Regions from separate parts of the Thiomonas sp. X19 genome, predicted to be linked through region 3. Evidence: predicted binding sites of a transcription regulator. Region 3 holds the regulator's gene; each other region holds the start of a gene.
The links. Region 3 encodes sigma-54, which starts transcription at its own class of promoters, with help from an activator protein. Its sites were predicted from a motif close to TGGCANGNAANCTGCTTT; they were not measured.

Region 1 (5,102 bases), 230 kb from region 3:
TGCAGGGTGGAGTACTGGGTAGTGACGCGGCCGTCGAACAGTTCGTCCAGCTGGCGCAGGCGGGGTAGCGATTTGTCGAGGATGGTGACGCGCGCGCCCAGGCCCACGGCCATGCGCGCGGCATGCGTGCCCACGGTGCCGCCGCCGATGACGACCACGTCGCCAGCCGGCACGCCAGGCACACCGCCGAGCAGCACGCCACGGCCGCCACTGGCTTTTTGCAAGGCCACGGCGCCGACCTGCACGGCCATGCGCCCGGCCACTTCGCTCATCGGCGCCAGCAGCGGCAGGCCGCCCTGGGCGTCGGTCACGGTCTCGTAGGCGATGGCGGTGCAACCGCTGGCCATCAACAGTTTCGCCTGCTCGGGGTCGGGTGCCAGATGCAGGTAGGTGAACAGCAACTGGCCGGGGCGCAGCATGCGGCATTCGGCCGCCTGCGGCTCTTTCACCTTGACGATCATGTCCGCCTGCGCGAAGACGCTGGCAGCGTCGGGCGCAATGCCGGCGCCGGCTTCCTTGTAGTCGGCGTCGCTGGCGCCGATGCCGGCTCCGGCGCCGGCTTGCACCAGCACGCGGTGGCCATGGTGGCTGAGTTCGCGCACGGCGTCCGGCGTGAGGCCGACGCGGTATTCGTGCACTTTGATTTCCTTTGGTACGCCGATTAACATGATGTTTTCCCCTTGGTTGTGCGTGGTTCTTTGCCGCTCGCAAAGATGGGGAAAGTATCGGTCCATGGACACGAAATCCGATTGCAAGATCGATGGGTCAAACCCCTGATGGGCGCAATTTTCTGTGGATTTTTAGGGCTGATACGGCGCAGAATTGCGCACATTCGCCCGATGCCGCCGCCATGACCGAACTTGACCGTTACGACCGTTCGATTCTCACCCTGCTGCAGGCCGACGGCCGCATGCCCAATGCGCAACTGGCCGACAAGGTGGGGCTGTCGGCTTCAGCCTGCTTGCGCCGGGTGCAGCGCCTGGAACAAACGGGGGTGATCGCGCGCTATGTGGCGCTGCTGGATGCGCGCGCCATCGACCGCGCCACCACCGTGTTCATCGAGGTGACGCTGGACAGCCAGCGCGAGGAGGTGCTCGCGGCGTTCGAGAAAGCCGCGGCGGCCAGCCGCGACATTCTCGAATGCCAGCTGATGGCGGGAGATTTCGACTACCTGCTGCGCGCCGCGGTGGAGAACCCGCAAGACTATGAGCGCCTGCACAAGCAGGAGCTGTCGCGCCTGCCGCATGTGGTGCGCATCAAGAGCAGTTTTGCGCTGCGCACCGTGGTCAAGCGCACGGACTACCCGGTGTGAGGATGGCAGCCTGAAAACCGGATGGGCCCGGAACCGGCGCGGCAAACCTGGCGCCAGGCAAACGCCAGGAACGCTTCAAAAACGTCCATGCCTCAATGCGACAAGCGGCGCAGGATGTGCACGTAATAGTTGTTTTGCGCTTCGCCCTGCTCCAGCCCGGCGCGACTTTGTTCCACCACGAACAGCTCTTCGGCCATGCCGCGCTGTTTGACTCGGCGGCTCAAGCGGTAGGTGCCGTGCGTGGGCAGTTGCTCGGTGGCAACGAGGGCGATGTAGCCCTGGCCGTCGTCGTCCACGACGATGGCGTCGAAGCCCTGGGATGCGGCAACCGCCTGAATGGTGACCGGCTCCAGCCGGCACATGCCGAGGTGGTCGATGTAAATCTGCGCGATTTGCGCGATGTGCTCGCAAGTGAACCGCTGCCCGGCGACGAAGCCTGCTTGCGCCCTCGCAGCGCGCACGGCGTTCGAGGGGACTTGGGGGTCGTCCGCTGGGGGATCGTTCAGCGCCACGGGCGTGTGTTGCGCCGAGAGATTCTTGGAGGCATTGGTATGGGCCATGATCTTCATCCTTCGCTGCAATGGTGGGAGCCGGAGACCAGCCGCCTGGGCCGATCACATGGTTTGCACTGTAGGAATGAAGCCTGGAAAAGACTGTGAACGATTTCACGGAAAGACCAGAAACATCGCCGTCCTGCTTTCATGCTGTTGCGCACCTGCGCATCGGCTGCGCACGGCCGTCCGATGCGTTCTCGTTCCTTCGGCGGCGCTCACCAGCTGACTTCGCGCTCGGGTGCGGAGCTGATTTTGTGGATCGCCAGATCGGCCCCCTCGAATTCGGCCTCGGCGTCCAGCCGAATGCCCATCGCCAGCTTGAGCAGGCCGTAGACCACCAGCCCCGAAAGCAGGGCCCAGACCACGCCAGCCAGCGTACCCACCACCTGGCCCCAGAAGCTCACGCCGCCGATGCCGCCCAAGGCCGTCTGGCCGAAAATGCCGGCGGCGATGCCGCCCCAGGCACCACACAAGCCGTGCAGTGGCCAGACGCCGAGCACGTCGTCCATCCGCAAGCGGTTTTGCGTCAGGGTGAACATCCACACGAACAGCCAGCCGGCCACCGCTCCGGTGACCAGCGCGCCGAGGGGGTGCATGATGTCCGAGCCCGCGCACACCGCCACCAGCCCGGCGAGCGGGCCGTTGTGGACGAAACCCGGGTCGTTGCGCCCGGCCACCAAAGCCGCCAGGGTGCCGCCCACCAGGGCCATGAGGGAGTTGATGGCCACCAGGCCGGAAATCTTGCTGATGTTCTGCGCGCTCATGACGTTGAAGCCGAACCAGCCGACGATCAAAATCCACGAACCCAGCGCGAGAAACGGAATGCTGGATGGGGGATGCGGATTGACCCGGCCGTCCTTGTAACGTCCACGTCTCGCGCCCAGCAACAGAACGGCGGGCAACGCGATCCATCCGCCCATGGCGTGCACCACCACGGAACCCGCGAAGTCGTGGAAGGAAGCACCGAAAACCTGCTCGAACCAGGCCTGCACGCCAAAGCGATTGCCCCACATCGCGCCCTCGAACAGCGGGTAGACCACGCCGACGATGGCCGCGGTGGCCATGAGTTGCGGATAGAACTTGGCACGCTCGGCGATGCCGCCGGAGACGATCGCCGGAACCGCCGCGGCAAAGGTCAGCAGGAAGAAAAAGCGGGTGAGCTCAAAGCCGTCGTCCAGATTGAGCTGGGCGGCGGGCACCAGGAAATGCACCCCATAGGCAATGCCATAGCCGACGAAAAAATAGGCCAGCGTGGCAACCGCAAAATCGACCAGGATTTTCACCAGGGCATTGACCTGGTTTTTCTTGCGCACGGTGCCGAGTTCCAGGAAGGCGAAACCGGCATGCATGAACAGCACCAGGATGGCGCCGAGAAGAAGAAACAGGACATCACTGCTTTGTTGCAAGGCTTGCATGGAGGGCTTCCTTGAGGTCGGTTTTGCGCGGCAGCGGGCAGGCATCCCGCAATCGGTGCAAAGGCCCAGAAAGCATGCAAGATTCGTTCCATTTCAGTGCATACGCCCCTTGTTGGCGCTCATCGCGTGCCAGATTGATTTTTACATTGCACAAATCCGCCACAAATAGGCGCAATGCCCCGTATCCGTGCGCATGTGTCTCACATGAATGCATTTATTTGGGGCATTGAAAGCCGTAATGCACCATTAAAGTGCTATAGCCTGTTAACGCCTGGATGGGCAACGACGCGGCAAGACAATTAGAACCAGCCGCGTAATATGCGCGGCGCGGCGAGTGTTCCGGGCGCACAACAGAGACTGCAGGCTGCGAGCAAAGCGCACCTGCTCATCATCGCCACCGCTCAACGGCCTGGATCTGCGGCCTCGTCAAGTTTGAGCGGCGTCATGCGGCACTGAGACGGCACCGAGGCCTGGGGTCAAGCGCAGCGCTCGACGCACCTGCGAAGACGGCCCGGGCCTCAGCCCCGCAAATCGCGATTTGCGCGCGAAGCGCGCATGGTGTGGCGCAGGGCGAGGAAGACGCCACCAACCAGGGTGATGGCGGCAGCAGCGACGAGATAGGCAAATAAGGGATAAATCGACATGGCTGATTCCGAATCAATCCGGTTCGCTCATCAGGAGCGCGGACTCTCACGTTTCATGCCGAAGGCTTGCGCGCACGGCATCCAATTCGGGCAGCGCGTCCGTTCGCACTGTGCCCCATTGTAAGTCCCGAACTGGGCGGCGAAGTTCCGCCTAGGAGACTGTCGGACTTTGCGGTCTTCCGGATGAAGACGCTATCCGAGACAATTGCTGCTGCACAACCGAGAGCCCGAGCCGATGAGCCGCTTCGTCCCTGTTGACCGAGACACCGCATATCTGTTGCCACCGTCGGTGGACGAATGGCTGCCCACTGATCACTTGGCGCGCTTCGTGGTCGAAGTCATCGAGCAGCTTGATCTGGGCGATCTGGCCCGACAGTACGCAGGCCGGGGCTCGGCGGCGCACCATCCGGCGGTGCTGCTGGGCCTGCTGATCTACGGCTACGCCAACGGCGTGCACTCCAGCCGCAAGATCGAGCGGGCGACCTACGACTCGGTGGCGTTCCGCTTTGTTGCGGCCAATACCCACCCCGATCACGACACGCTGGCGACGTTCCGCCGCCGCTTCTTGAAGGAGGTGGAGGCACTGTTCGTGCAGGTGCTGGTTCTGGCGCGCGAGATGAAGCTGCTCAAGCTCGGACACATCGCGCTGGATGGCACCAAGATCGACGCCAACGCCAGCAAGCACAAGGCCTTGTCGTGGGCTCATGCCAACAAGATCGAGGCGCAGCTGCGCCAGGAAGTACAAACGCTGCTGGCGCTGGCAGAGAACAGCGACCGCGCGACGGTACCCGACGGCATGGATGTGCCGGCGGAGATCGCCCTGCGTGCAGATCGCTTGAGCGCAATCGCGCAGGCCAAGGCCAAGATCGAGCAGCGCGCCAGCGAACGCCATCAGGTCGAGCAGCAGGAGTACGAGGCCAAGACCGCCAAGCGCCAAGCCCAGCGCGAGGCGGGCAAGAAGCCGCGCGGCAAGGACCCTGAGCCGCCAGAGGCCGGCCCCCGGAGCAGCGATCAGGTCAACCTCACGGATGAAGAGTCGCGCATCATGCCCGTGTCGGGTGGGGGCTTCGAGCAAAGCTACAACGCACAAGCCGGCGTGGACATCGCGACGATGATGGTGATCACCCAGCATGTGAGCCAGGCATCCAACGACAAGCGCGAAGTTGTGCCTACGCTG
Region 2 (5,102 bases), 3.4 Mb from region 3:
CCACGCCGTGCCCGCCCTCCACAGCGAGAACAGGCGTGCTTTGCGCGCACAGCGGGCGCGCATGCGGGCAGCGCGTGTGGAAGTGGCAGCCAGGCGGCGGTGCGAGCGGGCTCGGCACATCGCCGGCCAAGGCGATGCGTCGCCGTGCCGTGCGGGGCTGCGGCGAGGGAATGGCCGACAGCAGGGCCTGGGTATATGGATGGCGCGGCGCGGCGTAGAGCGCGCGCTTGTCGGCGAGTTCGACGATGCGCCCGAGATACATCACCGCAACCCGGTCGGCGATGTGCTTGACGACGGCGAGGTCGTGCGCGATGAAAATGTAGGCGAGGCCGAACGTCTGCTGGAGGTCCTGCAGCAGGTTCACGACCTGGGCCTGAACGGACACGTCCAGCGCCGAAACCGCCTCGTCGCACACGACCAGCTTGGGTTCGACGGCCAAGGCGCGCGCGATGCCGATGCGCTGACGCTGGCCTCCCGAGAACTCGTGCGGATAGCGCAGCGCATGTTCCGGCGCCAGCCCCACGGTCTTGAGCAGCTCGGCCACGCGCTCGCGGCGCCGGCCCTCGGCAAGGCCGTGGAGGAGCAGCGGCTCGCCGAGTGTCTGGCCCACCGTCATGCGCGGGTTGAGCGAGGAGTAGGGGTCCTGGAAGATGATCTGCATGGCGCGCCGCCGCGCCCGCAGCGCCTGCGCATCCAGCGCGCCGAGGTCGGCGCCGTCGAACCAGATGCGTCCCGCGGTGGGTTCGATGAGGCGAAGAACCAGCCGCCCGAGCGTCGATTTGCCGCACCCCGATTCGCCGACGACGCCCAGGGTTTCACCGGGCGCGAGCGCAAAGTCCACGCCATCGACCGCGCGCACGGCATCCTGGGCACGGCCCAGGATGCCGCGCTTCACCGGGAAATGCTTGACCAGCCCTGCAACGCGCAGCAGCGATGAGGCCGTGGACGGATGCGCTGGCATGGGCTTGTTCATGCGGGCATGACCGGACAGGCGGCGAAGTCCATGGACGGTGTTTTTTCAAACAGGGCTTGCGGATCGAGAGGGGCCTTCCAGCATGCCGAGACATGGTTTTCACCCACGTTTCTGAGTGCGGGCGCAGCGGCATGGCATTGTGCGTCGGCAAACGGACAGCGGTCGGCAAAGCTGCAGCCCGAGGGCAGGCGCAGGGGGTTGGGCACTTGGCCGGCGATGGACGCGAGGCGTGTTTGCGCGTCATCCAGCCTGGGTATGGAACCCAGCAGCCCGATGGTGTAGGGATGCTGCGGCTCATCGAACAGGGCCTGAACCGGCGCCCGCTCGACCACCCGGCCGGCATACATCACCACCACCGCGTCCGCCACTTCGGCGACCACGCCCAGGTCATGGGTGATGAGGACGATGGCCGTGCCGGTTTCTTCCTGCAGCGTGCGCATCAAGTCGAGGATCTGCGCCTGGATCGTCACGTCCAGCGCCGTGGTCGGCTCGTCGGCGATCAGCAGGCGCGGCTCGCAGGCGAGGGCCATGGCGATCATGACGCGCTGGCGCATGCCGCCGGACAGCTTGTGGGGATATTCGTGGAAGCGCTGCTCGGGGGCCGGAATGCGCACGCGCCTGAGCATCGCCATGGCGCGCTCGGTGGCTTGCGCGCGGCTGATGCGTCGATGGCGCAAAAGGCCCTCGACGATCTGGTTGCCGATGGTGTACGCCGGGTTCAGCGAGGACATCGGCTCCTGGAAAATCATGGCCATGCCGTTGCCGCGCAAGTTTTGCATCTCGGCTTTCGGCAGGCCCAGAAGTTCGCGGCCCTCGAAGCGGATGGAGCCGCCCACGATGCGCCCGGGTGGATGAGGCACCAGGCCCATGATGGACAAGGAGGTCACGCTCTTGCCGCTGCCGGATTCGCCGACGATGGCGAGCGTGCGGCCCGCGTCGATCGAAAAACTCATGCCGTCAACGGCTGGAAATTCACCATCTTCCGTGGTGAAGTGGGTGCGCAGGTCCCGGACCTCGAGCAGGGCCGTCATGGCGTGTCCTGGCGCCTCAAGGTCTGGAATCGGGCGATGCGCGCTTCGATCTCGCTGCGGTCGGTCAGGCCGGCAGGATCGTCCCGCTTCGGCAGGCAGGCCAGAAAGGGCTGGTAGCGCTCCAGGCTCTTGGCATACAGGCGCCGTAGTTCCGCGATGGGTTCCGCATGGTCGTCGATGCGCAGGTCCAGCAGCGGGTAGTCCTCGCGGCCGTGGATGCGCAGCGCGGCCGCCTGCTTGCCGCGCTTGTCGCCGCCCGCCGCTTCACCGGCCGCCATGGCGGCAATCAACCGCTCGGCGAGCGCTTGCCCCTTGGTTGCGACGAAGGTCTGCGCGGTGGCTTCGATCACCTGCGGACCGGCCAGCATATTGCCGGCGACGCTGAAGTCGTCGTGCACCGCATGGCCGCACCATCCGATGCACGAGGCGCCGGTGTGGGCGGCACCCCTGCCCGAGGCCGGCAGCACGTGCAGCTGGCGATGATCGCGGCCCGCATCGGCGCCAGTCAGCGCCGCGACCAATTCCTCCGGGTTGCAGCCCGCGGCAAGCGCGTCGAGGCCGGCGGGGCCATAGAGCGGATTCATCAGCGCCTGTGTCGACAAAGCCCCAACTTGGCTTCGCGTATGGACGCAGAGCCCGCCGACGGCAAAGAAGCGGCTGGCGATCGCGACACCGAATGTGCCGTCGTCGTCGCGCGCCAGGATGGACCAGGTCATAGGCTTTGCCGTTCGGGCTTTTGTTCGAGCTGCTCGGGTGTATGACATAAAAAGTGCGCGGGTTCTACCGACCTCAAGGCGCGGTTCGTCAAACGCAACTTCCATGCCCAAGCCCCTGTGCTTGTCGTGGCGCATGCGAGGGAATGAAGCATGGAGAAGCGTGTACACAGGCAGCTTCCATTTTGGTGCCAAACGCCCCATGTTGGAAAGTTTGCGCCACAGGGCAGCGCGCTTGGTGCAGCGGTCGACATCAGGCTTCTGCCGTTGTGGTCTGCAGTTGCGCCAGCGCGGCCATCAGGTCGGCGAAGCGCTCGCCCTGGACCATGACATGCCGGCGCAGGGCCTGCGCGGCGCGCTCGCCGTCGCCGGCCTGGATGGCGTCGACGACGGCCTGGTGCTCGCTGTAGGACGCCTGCAGCCGGCCCTTGACGCGCAATTGCAGGCGCCGGTAGGGGCGCAGCCTGCGATGCAGCGTCGTGGCCTGTTCGCACAGGAAGCCGCTGTGGCTGCCGGCGTAGATCTGGTGATGGAAGGTTTCGTTGAGGTGGTAGTAGGCATCGGCGTCGCCGGCGTTGCGCGCGGCCTCGCAGGCCAGGTGCGCGGCTTCCAGCGCGGCCAGTGCCTCGGCCGGCATGCGCCGGGCGGCATGCCGCCCGCACATGGCCTCAAGCTCGGCCATGACCTCGAACATCTCGATCAGGCGCTGCGGGCCGAGCTGGGCCACGGCGGCGCCGCGCCGGTGCCGGATGTCGACCATGCCGGCCGATGCCAACTGCATCAGTGCCTCGCGCACCGGCGTGCGCGACACGCCGAAGCGCTGCGTCAGCTCGGCTTCGTCCAGCGGCGCCCCGGGGGGCAGTTCGCCAGTCGCGATGTCCTCTTCAATGGACTCGCGCAGCCGGTCGGCGAGGGAAAGACTCTTGTCCATGCGCCAATACTACTTGGACTTGGAACGACACGGTGGATGTGTTTTGTGTACTGGTAAACCCAAAATTACGCATGCAATGCAATCAAATAAAAATACAAAAACAAATTGGGGTTGCTGCTGATGCCGGGCGACCGCGTCGCGCTCGAAGGCAACAACCAGAAGCAGGCGGACTTCCTCTGGCGCAGCCTGGCGCAGGTCGATGCCCGCCGCGTGCACGATCTGCACCTGTTGATTTCGAGCATCAGCCGACCCGAGCACCTGACGCTGTTTGAGCGCGGCATCGCGCGGCGGGTGGATTTCGCCTTTGCGGGGCCGCAGAGTTTGCGCGTGGCCCAACTGCTGGAGGACGGCAAGCTGGAGATCGGCGCGATTCACACCTATGTCGAGCTTTACGCGCGCATGTTCATCGACCTGACGCCGCACGTGGCGCTGGTTTGCGCCGAGAAGGCCGACGCGCAGGGCAACCTCTACACCGGGCCGAACACCGAGGACACGCCCACCCTCGTCGAGGCCGCCGCATTCCGGCAGGGCATCGTCATCGCCCAGGTCAACGAGATCGTGGACGCGCTGCCGCGCGTGGACATCCCCGGCTCGTGGGTGGACTTCGTCGTGGTCGCGGACCGTCCCTTCGCCATCGAGCCGCTGTTCACGCGCGATCCGCGCCACATCACCGACTTGCAGGTGCTCATGGGGATGATGGCCATCCGCGGCATCTACGAACGCTACCAGGTCACCTCCTTGAACCATGGCATCGGATACGACACCGCCGCGATCGAACTGCTGCTGCCGACCTATGGCGCATCGCTCGGGCTGAAGGGCAGGATCTGCCGCAACTGGGCGCTCAACCCGCATCCCACGCTGATTCCGGCGATCGAGAGCGGCTGGGTGCAGAGCGTGCATTGCTTTGGCAGCGAAGTCGGCATGGAAAACTACGTTGCCGCCCGTTCCGACGTGTTCTTCATCGGCCGCGACGGCTCGATGCGCTCGAACCGCGTGCTGTGTCAACTGGCGGGCCAATACGGGGTGGACCTGTTCATCGGCTCGACCTTGCAGATGGACGCCGACGCCAATGCTTCGACCGTGACGCTGGGGCGGCTGACGGGCTTCGGCGGCGCGCCCAACATGGGGCACGACCCGCGTGGGCGCCGCCATCCCTCCCCCGCCTGGCTGTCGCTGATCACCGCCGACGCGCCGGTTGTCCGGGGGCGCAAGCTGGTGGTGCAACTGGTCGAGACGTACCAGAAAGGCGGCGTGCCGGCGCTGGTGGATGCGCTGGACGCCATCGCGGTCGGGGAAAAGAGCGGGATGCCGATCGCGCCCATCATGATCTACGGCGACGACGTCACGCATGTGGTGACCGAAGAGGGCATCGCCTACTTGTACAAGGCGCAGGGCCAGGAGGAGCGGCGTGCCGCGCTGGCGGCGATCGCCGGCGTCACGCCCATCGGCCAGCG
Region 3 (5,102 bases):
TCTCGCCCAAGGCGATCGAGTCGCTGGGCCAGCCGCCCACGGGTGTGGTGCAGTCGGGCCAGGCAGCGACTGCCGCTGGTGTCACGGGTGCAATCAGCCCCGCAATGCCAGCACCGGCCAATACCGCCACTCCGGCGGGATCTTCCAATCTGCTCTACATCCTGCAAATCGGCGCCTACAGCACCAAGGCCGACGCTGAAAGCCAGCGCGCCAAAGTGGCGTTCACCGGGCTGGAAGCGCATATTGACGAGCGCGTGGTCGGTGGCCGCACCCTCTACCGCGTGCGCGTGGGCCCTTACCCCGCCGCCGAGCAGGCCGACAAGGCGCAGAAACTCTTGAATGACAACGGAATCGAATCCGCAGTCGTTAAGGTTTCGAAGTAGCCCTGCGGAACAGGGTTGGTCTCGAGCGAGGCGACCCTGCACGCGGCAACTGAATTGCACACCCATCTCAACCCCTTGAAAGGAAGCACCATGAATCGCTGGTTCGCCCGCATCGCCGCGCTGCTGTTGCTCGGTTTCAGTGTTGCGGCAAACGCCGCAGGCGCCGCCCCATTCCAGGAAGGCGCCGGTTACAACAAGCTGCCGAGCGCACAGCCGGTTGGCCACAAGGGCAAGATCGTCGTCACCGAATTCTTCTGGTACGACTGCCCGCATTGCTTCGAGTTCGAGCCCCTGCTGGAAGCCTGGGCGAAAAAGCAACCGGCCGATGTCGTCCTGGAACGCGTGCCGGTGGCGTTCGCGCCGCAATACGTCGCGCAGCAAAAGCTGTATTACGCGCTCAAGGCCCTGGGCAAGGTCGATGCCTTGCAGGGCGCCATTTTCAACGCCATTCATGTGCAGCACATCCCGCTCGGAACGCCGGAGCAGATGGCCAACTGGCTGGTCGGGCGCGGCATTCCGAAGGCCACGTTCATGAACGCCTACAACTCCTTCGGCGTGCAAATGGAAACCAAGCGCGCCACGCAAATGGTGACGGACTACCAGATCACCGGCGTGCCCACGCTTGCGGTCGGCGGCATGTACACCGCATCAGCCTCGATGCCGGAGACGCCCAACAACGAGAAGGTCTTGCAGGCGGTCGATTTTCTGGTGCAGCAATTGCGCGCTGGCATGGCGAAAACAGCCAAATAAGCCAGATTCCGGCTTCGTCTTGCCGCTGAAAAGCCCGCAATCGCGGGCTTTTTCACGCTTGGGCCAAGACCAGCCGACAGCCGACCCCTGCCCGAGCCGGGCGGCTCAGGAACGGGGCCGACATGCCTACAATGCTCCACATGAAAGCAAACTTCATGCCCATGCTTCGCTCCGCGACGCGCCTGCTGCTGGCGGCGCTGCTGGCGGCCACGCTGGTTCCGGCCCAGGCGCTGCAGTCCGACAAGACGCAGCCGATTCAGGTCGAGGCCGACGCGATGCACTACAACGACGTCAAGCAGACCAGCGTGTTCACCGGCAATGTGGTGGTCACCAAAGGTTCGCTGGTGATTCACGCCGCCCGCGTGGAGGTGGTGCAGACGCCGCAGGGCTATGACGACGCCACCGCATTCGGCACGCCGAACAAGCTCGCGACCTACGCGCAGACGCTGGACGCGCAGCCGGGGCAGCCCACGCCGTCGATGTTCGGCAGCGCCGTCACCATTCACTACGACGGCAAGAGCGACGTGGTCACATTCACCGGCCAGGCCACGCTCGACCGCCTGAGCGATGGCAAGCTGACGGACCGTGCCCAGGGTGAGGTCATCACCTACAACGACCTGACGGATGTCTTCACCGTGGTCGGCGGCAAAGCCGGCGCCACGCCTTCCAACCCCAACGGCCGGGTGCGGGTGATGCTGTCGCCGCGCACCACGCAGCCCGCAGCCAAGCCCAGCGGGCCGGCGCCGGCGTTGAAGGTGTCGCCAGGCCTGGGAGCGCGGCCGTGAACGCGGCGGTGTTGAAGCCGGTGGAGCCGGCGGCGTCGGCCCAGACCCAGCATGCCGGGGTGCTCAGCATGCGCGGCTTGCAAAAGCGCTATGGCGGGCGCCAGGTGGTGCGCGACGTGAGCCTGGAGGTGCGCGGTGGCGAGGTGGTCGGGCTGCTTGGCCCGAACGGCGCCGGCAAGACCACCTCGTTCTACATGATCGTCGGCCTGGTGCGGGCCGACGGCGGCGAGATCCACCTCAACGGCCAGAACATCACGCATCAGCCGATGTACCGGCGCGCGCGTCTGGGCCTGTCCTACCTGCCGCAGGAAGCCTCGATTTTTCGCGGCCTGTCGGCGGCCGAAAACGTGCGTGCGGTGCTGGAACTGCAGCACGACGCCGAGGGCCGTGCCCTGAAAAAGCCCGAGATCGAAGCGCGCCTGGGGCAGTTGCTGCGCGAGCTGCATGTGGAGCATCTGGCCGACAGTCCAGCCATCGCCTTGTCGGGCGGCGAGCGGCGGCGGGTGGAAATTGCCCGGGCGCTGGCCACCAATCCCCAGTTCATCCTGCTCGACGAGCCCTTCGCCGGCATCGATCCCATCGCCGTCATCGAAATCCAGCGCATCGTCCAATTCCTCAAGTCGCGCGGCATTGGCGTGCTCATCACCGATCACAACGTGCGCGAAGCCCTGGGCATCTGCGACCACGCCTGCATCATCAGCGAGGGCAGCGTGCTGGCGCTGGGCAAGCCGGACGACATCGTCAACAATCCGGCCGTGCGCAAGGTCTATCTGGGCGAGAGTTTCCGCTTATGAGCGCTCCTGCGTTTCCTTGAGCGCGCGCCAAAACCATGAAGCAGTCGCTCAATCTTCGCCTGTCGCAGCACCTCGCGCTCACGCCGCAGTTGCAGCAATCCATCCGCCTGCTGCAACTCTCCACGCTGGAGTTGCTGCAGGAAGTCGAGCAGATGCTCGAGGCCAACCCTTTTCTGGAGCATGAGGAAGGCGAGGGCGATGTCGAGACGCCCGCCGAGGCGCAAAGCGCGACGGAAGCCGCCGAGGCGCGCAAGGAGGCGAGCGATGAGGCCGTCGAACTCAAGCTCGACCGCGAGGACTGGCAGTCCGGTGCCGAGCAGGGCGAGTGGGATACCGCGCCGGGCGAAAACTGGCAGGGCAGTGGCGGCGAGGCCGACGACGACTTCGACCCGCTGGGCCTGGCGCATGTGGGCACCGATCTGCGCGCCCATCTGCGCGGCCAGCTCGCGGGCCTGGGGCTGAGCGAGGCCGACCGCGCCGCGGCCGAGGCCATCATCGACTCGCTCGACGAAGACGGCTACCTGGCCGAAGGCCCCGAGTTGCTGGGCGCCGAACTCGACGCCGAGGCCGGCGAGGAGGAGCGCGAAGCGCTGTGCAGCGCGCTGCGCATGGGTTTGAAGCTGGTGCAGAGTTTCGACCCGGCTGGCGTCGGCGCCACCAGCCTGGGCGAGTGCATGTGCTTGCAACTCCAGCGCCAAGCCCCCTGCCCGGAGCGCGACCTGGCCATCGCCTTGTGCGCTGGCGGCCATCTGGCCCTGCTGTCCAAGCGCGACTGGAAGCGGCTGGCCCGCGCCCTGCAGGTCGACGAGGCCGCGCTGCGCGAGGTGCAGCAACGCATCGCGCGGCTGGATCCGCGCCCGGGCGCGCGCTTCATGCCGTCCACCGCGCAGGCCGTCACGCCCGACGTCATCGCCATGCGCAGCGGCCGGCGTTGGCGCGCGATGCTCAACCCCGAGGTGCTGCCCAAGCTGCGCATCAACAGCCTGTATGCCGATCTGCTGCGCCGCTCGCGCGACGGCGCCGGGCTGTCGGGCCAGTTGCAGGAGGCGCGCTGGTTCGTGCGCAATGTGCAGCAGCGCTTCGAGACCATCGAGCGCGTGGCGCAGGCCGTGATCGAGCGCCAGCAGAACTTTTTCAGCCATGGCGAGCTGGGCATGCGCCCACTGGTGCTGCGCGAAATCGCCGATGAGCTCGGCTTGCACGAGTCCACCATCTCGCGTGTGACCACGCAGAAATACGTGCTCACGCCGTTCGGCACGTTCGAGCTGAAATACTTTTTCGGCTCGGGCCTGTCCACCGATACCGGCGGCAACGCATCGAGCACCGCGGTGCGCGCCATCATCCGCCAAATGGTGCAGGACGAGAACCCGGCGGCGCCGCTCTCGGACGGCGAACTCGCCGAGCGCCTCGCCGCCCAGGGCATCACCGTGGCGCGGCGCACCGTGGCCAAGTACCGCGAAGCCCTGCGCATTCCGCCGACGGCGCAACGCAAGAGCGCGTCCAGCCCATAGGGCCGTGCGCGGGCCCCGTGCGGCGGACTCTGCATCCGCACCCCGATGCGTGACGCGCCCCCGTGAGGCGGGTTCAGCCTTCCCCGCGAATGCGCCGCACCAGCGCCGTGGTAGAGCGGCCGGCGACGAAGGGCAGGATGCGCACCTCGCCGCCCCAGCCGCGCACCAGCGGGGTTTCGGGCAGGGTCGCGACGCTGTAGTCGCCGCCCTTCACATAAATCTCGGGGCGCACCAGCCGCAGCAGCGCCAGCGGCGTGGCTTCGTCGAACAGCACCACCAGGCTCACGCTTTCCAGCGCGGCCAGTACGGCGGCGCGATCGTCTTGCGGGTTGAGCGGGCGCTCGGGGCCCTTGCCCAGGCTGCGCGCCGAAGCGTCGGAGTTCAGCCCCAGCACCAGACTGGCGCCGAGCGCGCGCGCCTGTGCGAGGTAAGTCACATGGCCGCGGTGCAGGATGTCGAACACGCCGTTGGTGAACACCAGCGGGCGCGGCAGCGCGGCCAGGGCCTGCGGCAATTGCGCCGGCGCACAGAGCTTGCGCAGAAAGGCCGGGGCGGGGGGTGAGGTGGATGCGGGGCTGCTGGACATGGCTGGCATTGTCGCAAAGCCGTCCGTGCGGGCGGTACGAACCCGTTCGCGGCAACGCGACCGCCAGCTGCCAACCACGACCATCCGCGAGGACCCGCGATCGGTCGCGCGTCCTCGCGGTGGAGCGCTTGTTGTCGGCGTTCACCAAACTTCACCGCTCTGGGGCGTGCGAGCCGATACCATTTCTGCAACCTTTCCCTTGCGCAGCGGCGATGGCCTGCCGCGCCAGCTCGTCATGTCCGAATCCATCTCGAACCGCTTCCACGCCTTGCTCGTCCATCTGCGCCTGGGTT
Region 4 (5,102 bases), 2.9 Mb from region 3:
CATTGATGAGGTAGGTATCAACCTCGATCAACTTGTCATGGCGCGGAATGGGAAAGTCGGCGGCCGGATAGCGGGACTTGGGTTCCGGATATGGGGGCCGTGTGTAACCTTCCTGGTGACCGCCCATGCGCACCCAGCCTGTCCCACGTCGGCTGCCCACATTGTGCGTGGCCACGACAACGGCACCAATGGCTTGTTCGGTGACGTAGTTGTTGTTGCCCCAGATGATGCCTTTCTCGAAGGCATGCATGGTGCGTGGCTGCTTACCCGGAGCCTTGGGTTTGTAGCTCCACTCCGCAGCCTGCTTGATCTGCGCCACCGAAACGCCGGTGATGCGACTGCACTCGTCCAACGACATGGCGTTGGCCTTGACAGCCGCCTCGAAACCTTCCGTGTGGTTGGCAATGAAGTCCTTGTTGATCCAGCCTTGATCGACGATGTAGGTCAACAAGCCATTGAACAGGGCGCCATCGCTCCCGGGATTGATCGCCAAGTGCAGAACCTGATCCTTGGCCAGATCCTCACAAATCGAAATCGACGGATTGCGGCGCGGATCGACGAAGATGAATTTGCCAGGACCGACCGGTTCGCCGGGGAACATTTTCTTCTTCTTGTCCACGGTGCCGCCCTGCAGATTGGGCAGCCAGTGCACGAGGAAGTAATTCGTCTGGTTTTCATAAGGATTGTTGCCGATGGACCAGATGACGTCAGCCAATTCGGCATCCTCGTAGCTGTTATTCAACTCGAAAATGCCCATGTCACGGTTGCCGAAGCATTCGGAGTTGTACGCCGGACGGTTGTGGATGCGCACCGTCGGGGTCTGGATACCGGTGAAGATCAGCTTGCCGGTGCCCCACGTGTTCTCGAAACCTCCGCCGGCGCCCCCATGGTCAAACATGGCCACAGCGATCTCATCCGGACCATCTTCGTCCAGAATTTTTTTGACCATGCCACCATAAACTTGGGAGGCGTAGTCCCAGGAAGTGTCCATCCACTGGTCACCATAGTAGACACGGGGATGAAGCAGACGCTCTTTGGTGAGGCCATCGGCGTTGTAGAAGTAGGAAGCCATTTTGCCCCCCCGGGTTGAGCTCAGCCCCTGGTTGACGACGCAGGCCTTGTCCGGCACGATCATGACGGCTTTACGCTTGCCATTCTTGTCGGTCAGCACATTGGTCATCGCCGGGGTCATGATGGTGGCGAAGGGTGGAAGTTGCTTGCGAAAATCGAGCCCCAGCGCGTTCTGGTTGGGCGCACGTCCGCCCTCGCGGTCAGCATCCCAGGTGTAGGCGTGGTAGCCACAGCCCACGATGCAGAAATGGCAGGTCAAATTGGTTTTTTGCGCATCTGCCGGCGGCAGCGCGACACGATCCTTGAATTGCGACATGGTGTTCGTCTCCTGACGGTGATGGGCTTACAGCACGTTGGCCTGGCGGCCGTAGATCAGGCCGGTGACGGCCACGGCGCGAACACTGTCGGAGGCCGGGTCGTACTCGAGTTGGATTTGCGGCAGATCTTCGGTCGCCTGGCCGCAGATCATCTGACCCGACTTCTCGGGATCGAACATGCTGTAGTGACAGGGGCACTTGAAACGCTGCGTGGCCGGGTCGTACATCAAGGGGCAGCCCATGTGGGTGCAAAGGTTGCTGTACGCCACGATGTCACCGTCGGGGCCAACGCCGCCTGCGACACGCTGCCCCATCTTGATGGCCACGCAAGGCGAGTCGCCATCCGGATAGCTGAACGACACGGGTGTGTTGGCCTGCATGCTTTGGGCCTTGCCGACGGAGATCTTGGGATACGGCAGTACTGCGGCGCCGGCGGCGGCCTGGATAGCGGCTTGGTTATTCCCCGCCGCCACGGCGGAGCCGACCGGGCTGACGGCCGCTCCGACCCCTGCTACGCTCGTGCCGGCAACTTTCAGGAAAATCCGGCGTGATACTTTTTCAGTCATGATGCCTCCTCGAAGTGGTAAATCACAGAACAGCCGATTTACCATTGCAAGACACATGCCTGCCCTGCCTCAATCATGGCCGAGCATAAAAATCAACAACTTGCGGATTTTCTGTTGGCTGGAAGATGGGAATGTTGCCGACCGAGCGTTACTGTATTGAAACCCTGATTTGAAGTATCGTTTCGTTTCCGTAACATTGGACGTCAATCATGGATCGCAGGGCTACCCTCAAAATACTTGGCGCAACATGGGCAAATCCTGCGCTAGCTCAACACAGCCAAATTCCAAGATCAAAACCATTCCGGTTCGGCGTCACCGACGTTTTTTTGCACGATGTCGCCATTCCAAAATGGCAAGATTTCCTGCAAACTGAACTTCGCATGCCTGTTCAGATGATCCAAAAAGCTACCTATCAGGAAGCGCTCGAAGCGTTGCGTTCCGATGAGATGGAGGCCGCTTGGATTTGTGGCTTTCCCTATGTCGTGGCGCGGGGATTCGTCCGCCTGTGCGCGCAGCCTGGCTGGCATGGTCAACCCTGGTATCAGAGTTATCTCATCACGTCGGCCAAACGCACGGCACCGCATAGCCTTCCCGGTTTGAAAGGCGATGTTTTCGCATTCGACGATCCTTTATCGAATTCAGGATACCTAGTACCAGTTGTCGCTTTACGTTCCCTGAACCAAACGCCACAGAATTTTTTCAGAGCGACGTTTTTTACCTATTCACTCCATAAAGTTGTCGAGGCGGTCGCCAGCGGTTTGGCAGACTCTGGTACCGTCGATGGATATATTTGGGAAGTCCTCCTGAAAAATGGCTCGTCTTCAGCCTTGAAAACTCGCATCGTCGCCAAGTCCAGGCACTACGGATTCCCTCCCATCGTGACGCGTAAAAACCTGGATATGGGCTTACATCTGCGCCTACAAAATGCATTATTGAAGGCACAAACCACCCAACAAGGCCGGGCACTTCTGCAAAGTCTCGATTTGGAGAGTTTTCTTTTGCCTCAGGAGGCGTGGTTCTTGGGTATTCAGGAACTCACGGAAATTTTGAATGGCACCCATCCCCCCATTCCGCTGAGTGAGATTTACGAATCGGCATGAATCTTGTGCGCTTGGCATTACCACAATCCCTGTTATTTCGCCTGCCGCTGGTCGCTGCAACGTTGGTCGTGTTGACCGCTTTGTTGGTGGCCTCCGGCCTCGGATGGCTAACCCAGCGCTACTTGATCGAGGATGTGGATGCGGGCGCTTTTCAAGCCATGGCTGCCTGGAACAAGAGCCTGCCTTCTTTGATTCAACAAGACAACGTCTGGGGCATGTACGAGGCGCTGACCTCGGTCACCTCGGCTGAAACCGGTCGAGGCAGTGTGCAAAGCCTGGCTGTCGTGCTAACCCCGGGCGGAAGCGTGTTCGCCAGTTCGAATCCTCACTTGTTCCCGACTGCCAGGCCACCCGACTGGGCTCCGCTCTGGGCACCGGGCACGTTGAAACTCTCATCGCTGGACAATCTGGAGGGGCGTCACCGACCTGGGCTTTCACCTCCCATTCAGAGCGGCCACTGGCGCATTTACGTCAGCGCATTGCGCGGTGGTTCAGGCCCAAGCGCAGGCACCTTGGTCTATGCGGTGAGCGATGCGCTGTACCGCTCCCGGCTGCTATCCATGCTGTGGTGGATCGGAAGCATCACGGCGTTTGCCGTTGCGCTCTTCGTGCCCATTATCTGGATGCTCAATCGGCGCATGCTCAGCCCTCTGGCGAGGTTGCGGCAGTCGATGGCACTGGACAACGGCCAGGCGCAGCAGGTGGGTTCGGCGCTTGCGGGCCGCGCGGACGAGGTCGGTGCATTGGCGCGTGCCTTTACTCAATTGCTGGAACAGGTCGAGCAATCCCGGCGTGCCGACAAACTCGCCGCAGTCGGAGCCCTGGCTGCGGCCACGGCTCATGAAATCAACAACCCACTGGGAGGCATGATCAATGCCGTGCGTACCGCGAAGCGCTTCGGAAGCTTCGACGACACCACACAGCAAACCCTGAATCTACTCGACCGCGGCCTCGAACAATTGCGCACCATTGCTCAAGCGTTGCTGGCTCAGACACGCCCCGCCGAGCGTGATCTCCTGCAGCAGGATCTATGCGATCTGGCGGAACTTGTCGGACCCTGCCGCCACGAGCGCCAGATTGCCTTGCAAACCGGGTTCGACGTGCCCGAGAGCATCCCTCTGGCCGCCGGCCCCGTGCGGCAGGCCACGCTCAATATTCTGCTCAATGCCTGTCACGCCGCGCTGGTGGGCTCCACGCTGGTTTTCGCGGCTGAGCTTTCAGCCGCTGCTGGGACTTTGCGGATCACGGTGCGCAATCAAGGGGCCGCACCGCCTATGACGGCCATGGGCGGCGATAACCCATCCGGGCTTCCCTCCACGTCCGGCTTCGGACTGTGGGAAAGTCGCAGGTTGCTGTCGGACATCGGTGGCAGTCTGACCCTGTCGCACGCAGCGGGCACGACGACAGCCATGATCGAAATCCCGCTACGCCACTCGGGCTGATTCACATTACATTTGATGAATGCGACCGCAAGAGCCGCATGACCAAAACCCCGAGGAGACACGCCGTGCAAGATCACACCGTTTTGTTGGTGGAAGACGACCCGATCATGGGCGAATCTCTGCTCCAGCGCCTGCAACTCGAGCACTACCAGGTCGAATGGGCGCACAACCTGGCCGAGGCGCGCGAAGCCCTGCAGGAAAGGCTGTACCCGCTGGTGCTAAGTGACATACGCCTCCCCGACGGTGACGGAGAAAGCCTGCTTGCCACCATGGTCCGGCGCTATGGTGGCTGCTGCCCGCCCGCGATTTTCATGACCGGGTTCGGTTCGGTCGACCAGGCCGTGCATCTGGTTCGCCAAGGAGCCTGGGATTACATCCAAAAGCCATTCGACGTCGACGCCCTGATGCGGCGCCTGCACGACTGGCTGCCGACCCCCTGCGCTTCTCCCGATGCGTGGTTCGGCGCCTCCCCAGTCTCACAAGCGCTCGAGAGCCTCATTGCACGCATCGCCACGATGGACCTTCCGGTGCTGCTCCAAGGAGAAACTGGCACGGGCAAGGAAGTGGTCGCGCAACGCATCCACACCCTGATGCTGGAGCAGCAAG

Region 1: THIX_RS03595 (ammonium transporter) is a predicted target of sigma-54. The motif match lies at 3,355-3,372, and genes of this name have one in related genera.
Region 2: THIX_RS19340 (DUF1028 domain-containing protein) is a predicted target of sigma-54. The motif match lies at 2,812-2,829, and genes of this name have one in related genera.
Region 4: THIX_RS16420 (arsenate reductase (azurin) small subunit) is a predicted target of sigma-54. The motif match lies at 1,998-2,015, and genes of this name have one in related genera.

What each region holds. Positions count from the first base shown of each region.
Region 1 is NZ_LT605203.1:768,108-773,209, reverse strand. It holds gene ald (alanine dehydrogenase) at 1-668, opposite strand, end outside; gene THIX_RS03605 (Lrp/AsnC family transcriptional regulator) at 851-1,312, shown strand; gene THIX_RS03600 (hypothetical protein) at 1,405-1,872, opposite strand; gene THIX_RS03595 (ammonium transporter) at 2,082-3,281, opposite strand; gene THIX_RS24555 (hypothetical protein) at 3,800-3,925, opposite strand; gene THIX_RS03590 (IS1182-like element ISThsp16 family transposase) at 4,161-5,102, shown strand, end outside.
Region 2 is NZ_LT605203.1:3,970,491-3,975,592, reverse strand. It holds gene THIX_RS19350 (ABC transporter ATP-binding protein) at 1-973, opposite strand, end outside; gene THIX_RS19345 (ABC transporter ATP-binding protein) at 970-2,004, opposite strand; gene THIX_RS19340 (DUF1028 domain-containing protein) at 2,001-2,720, opposite strand; gene THIX_RS19335 (GntR family transcriptional regulator) at 2,971-3,648, opposite strand; gene mdcA (malonate decarboxylase subunit alpha) at 3,754-5,102, shown strand, end outside.
Region 3 is NZ_LT605203.1:535,628-540,729, forward strand. It holds gene THIX_RS02575 (SPOR domain-containing protein) at 1-383, shown strand, start outside; gene THIX_RS02580 (thiol:disulfide interchange protein DsbA/DsbL) at 474-1,133, shown strand; gene lptA (lipopolysaccharide transport periplasmic protein LptA) at 1,289-1,918, shown strand; gene lptB (LPS export ABC transporter ATP-binding protein) at 1,987-2,712, shown strand; gene THIX_RS02595 (RNA polymerase factor sigma-54) at 2,748-4,223, shown strand; gene rfaE2 (D-glycero-beta-D-manno-heptose 1-phosphate adenylyltransferase) at 4,297-4,809, opposite strand; gene THIX_RS02605 (chloride channel protein) at 5,009-5,102, shown strand, end outside.
Region 4 is NZ_LT605203.1:3,400,270-3,405,371, reverse strand. It holds gene THIX_RS16425 (arsenate reductase (azurin) large subunit) at 1-1,387, opposite strand, end outside; gene THIX_RS16420 (arsenate reductase (azurin) small subunit) at 1,415-1,954, opposite strand; gene THIX_RS16415 (PhnD/SsuA/transferrin family substrate-binding protein) at 2,164-3,054, shown strand; gene THIX_RS16410 (HAMP domain-containing sensor histidine kinase) at 3,066-4,496, shown strand; gene THIX_RS16405 (sigma-54 dependent transcriptional regulator) at 4,562-5,102, shown strand, end outside.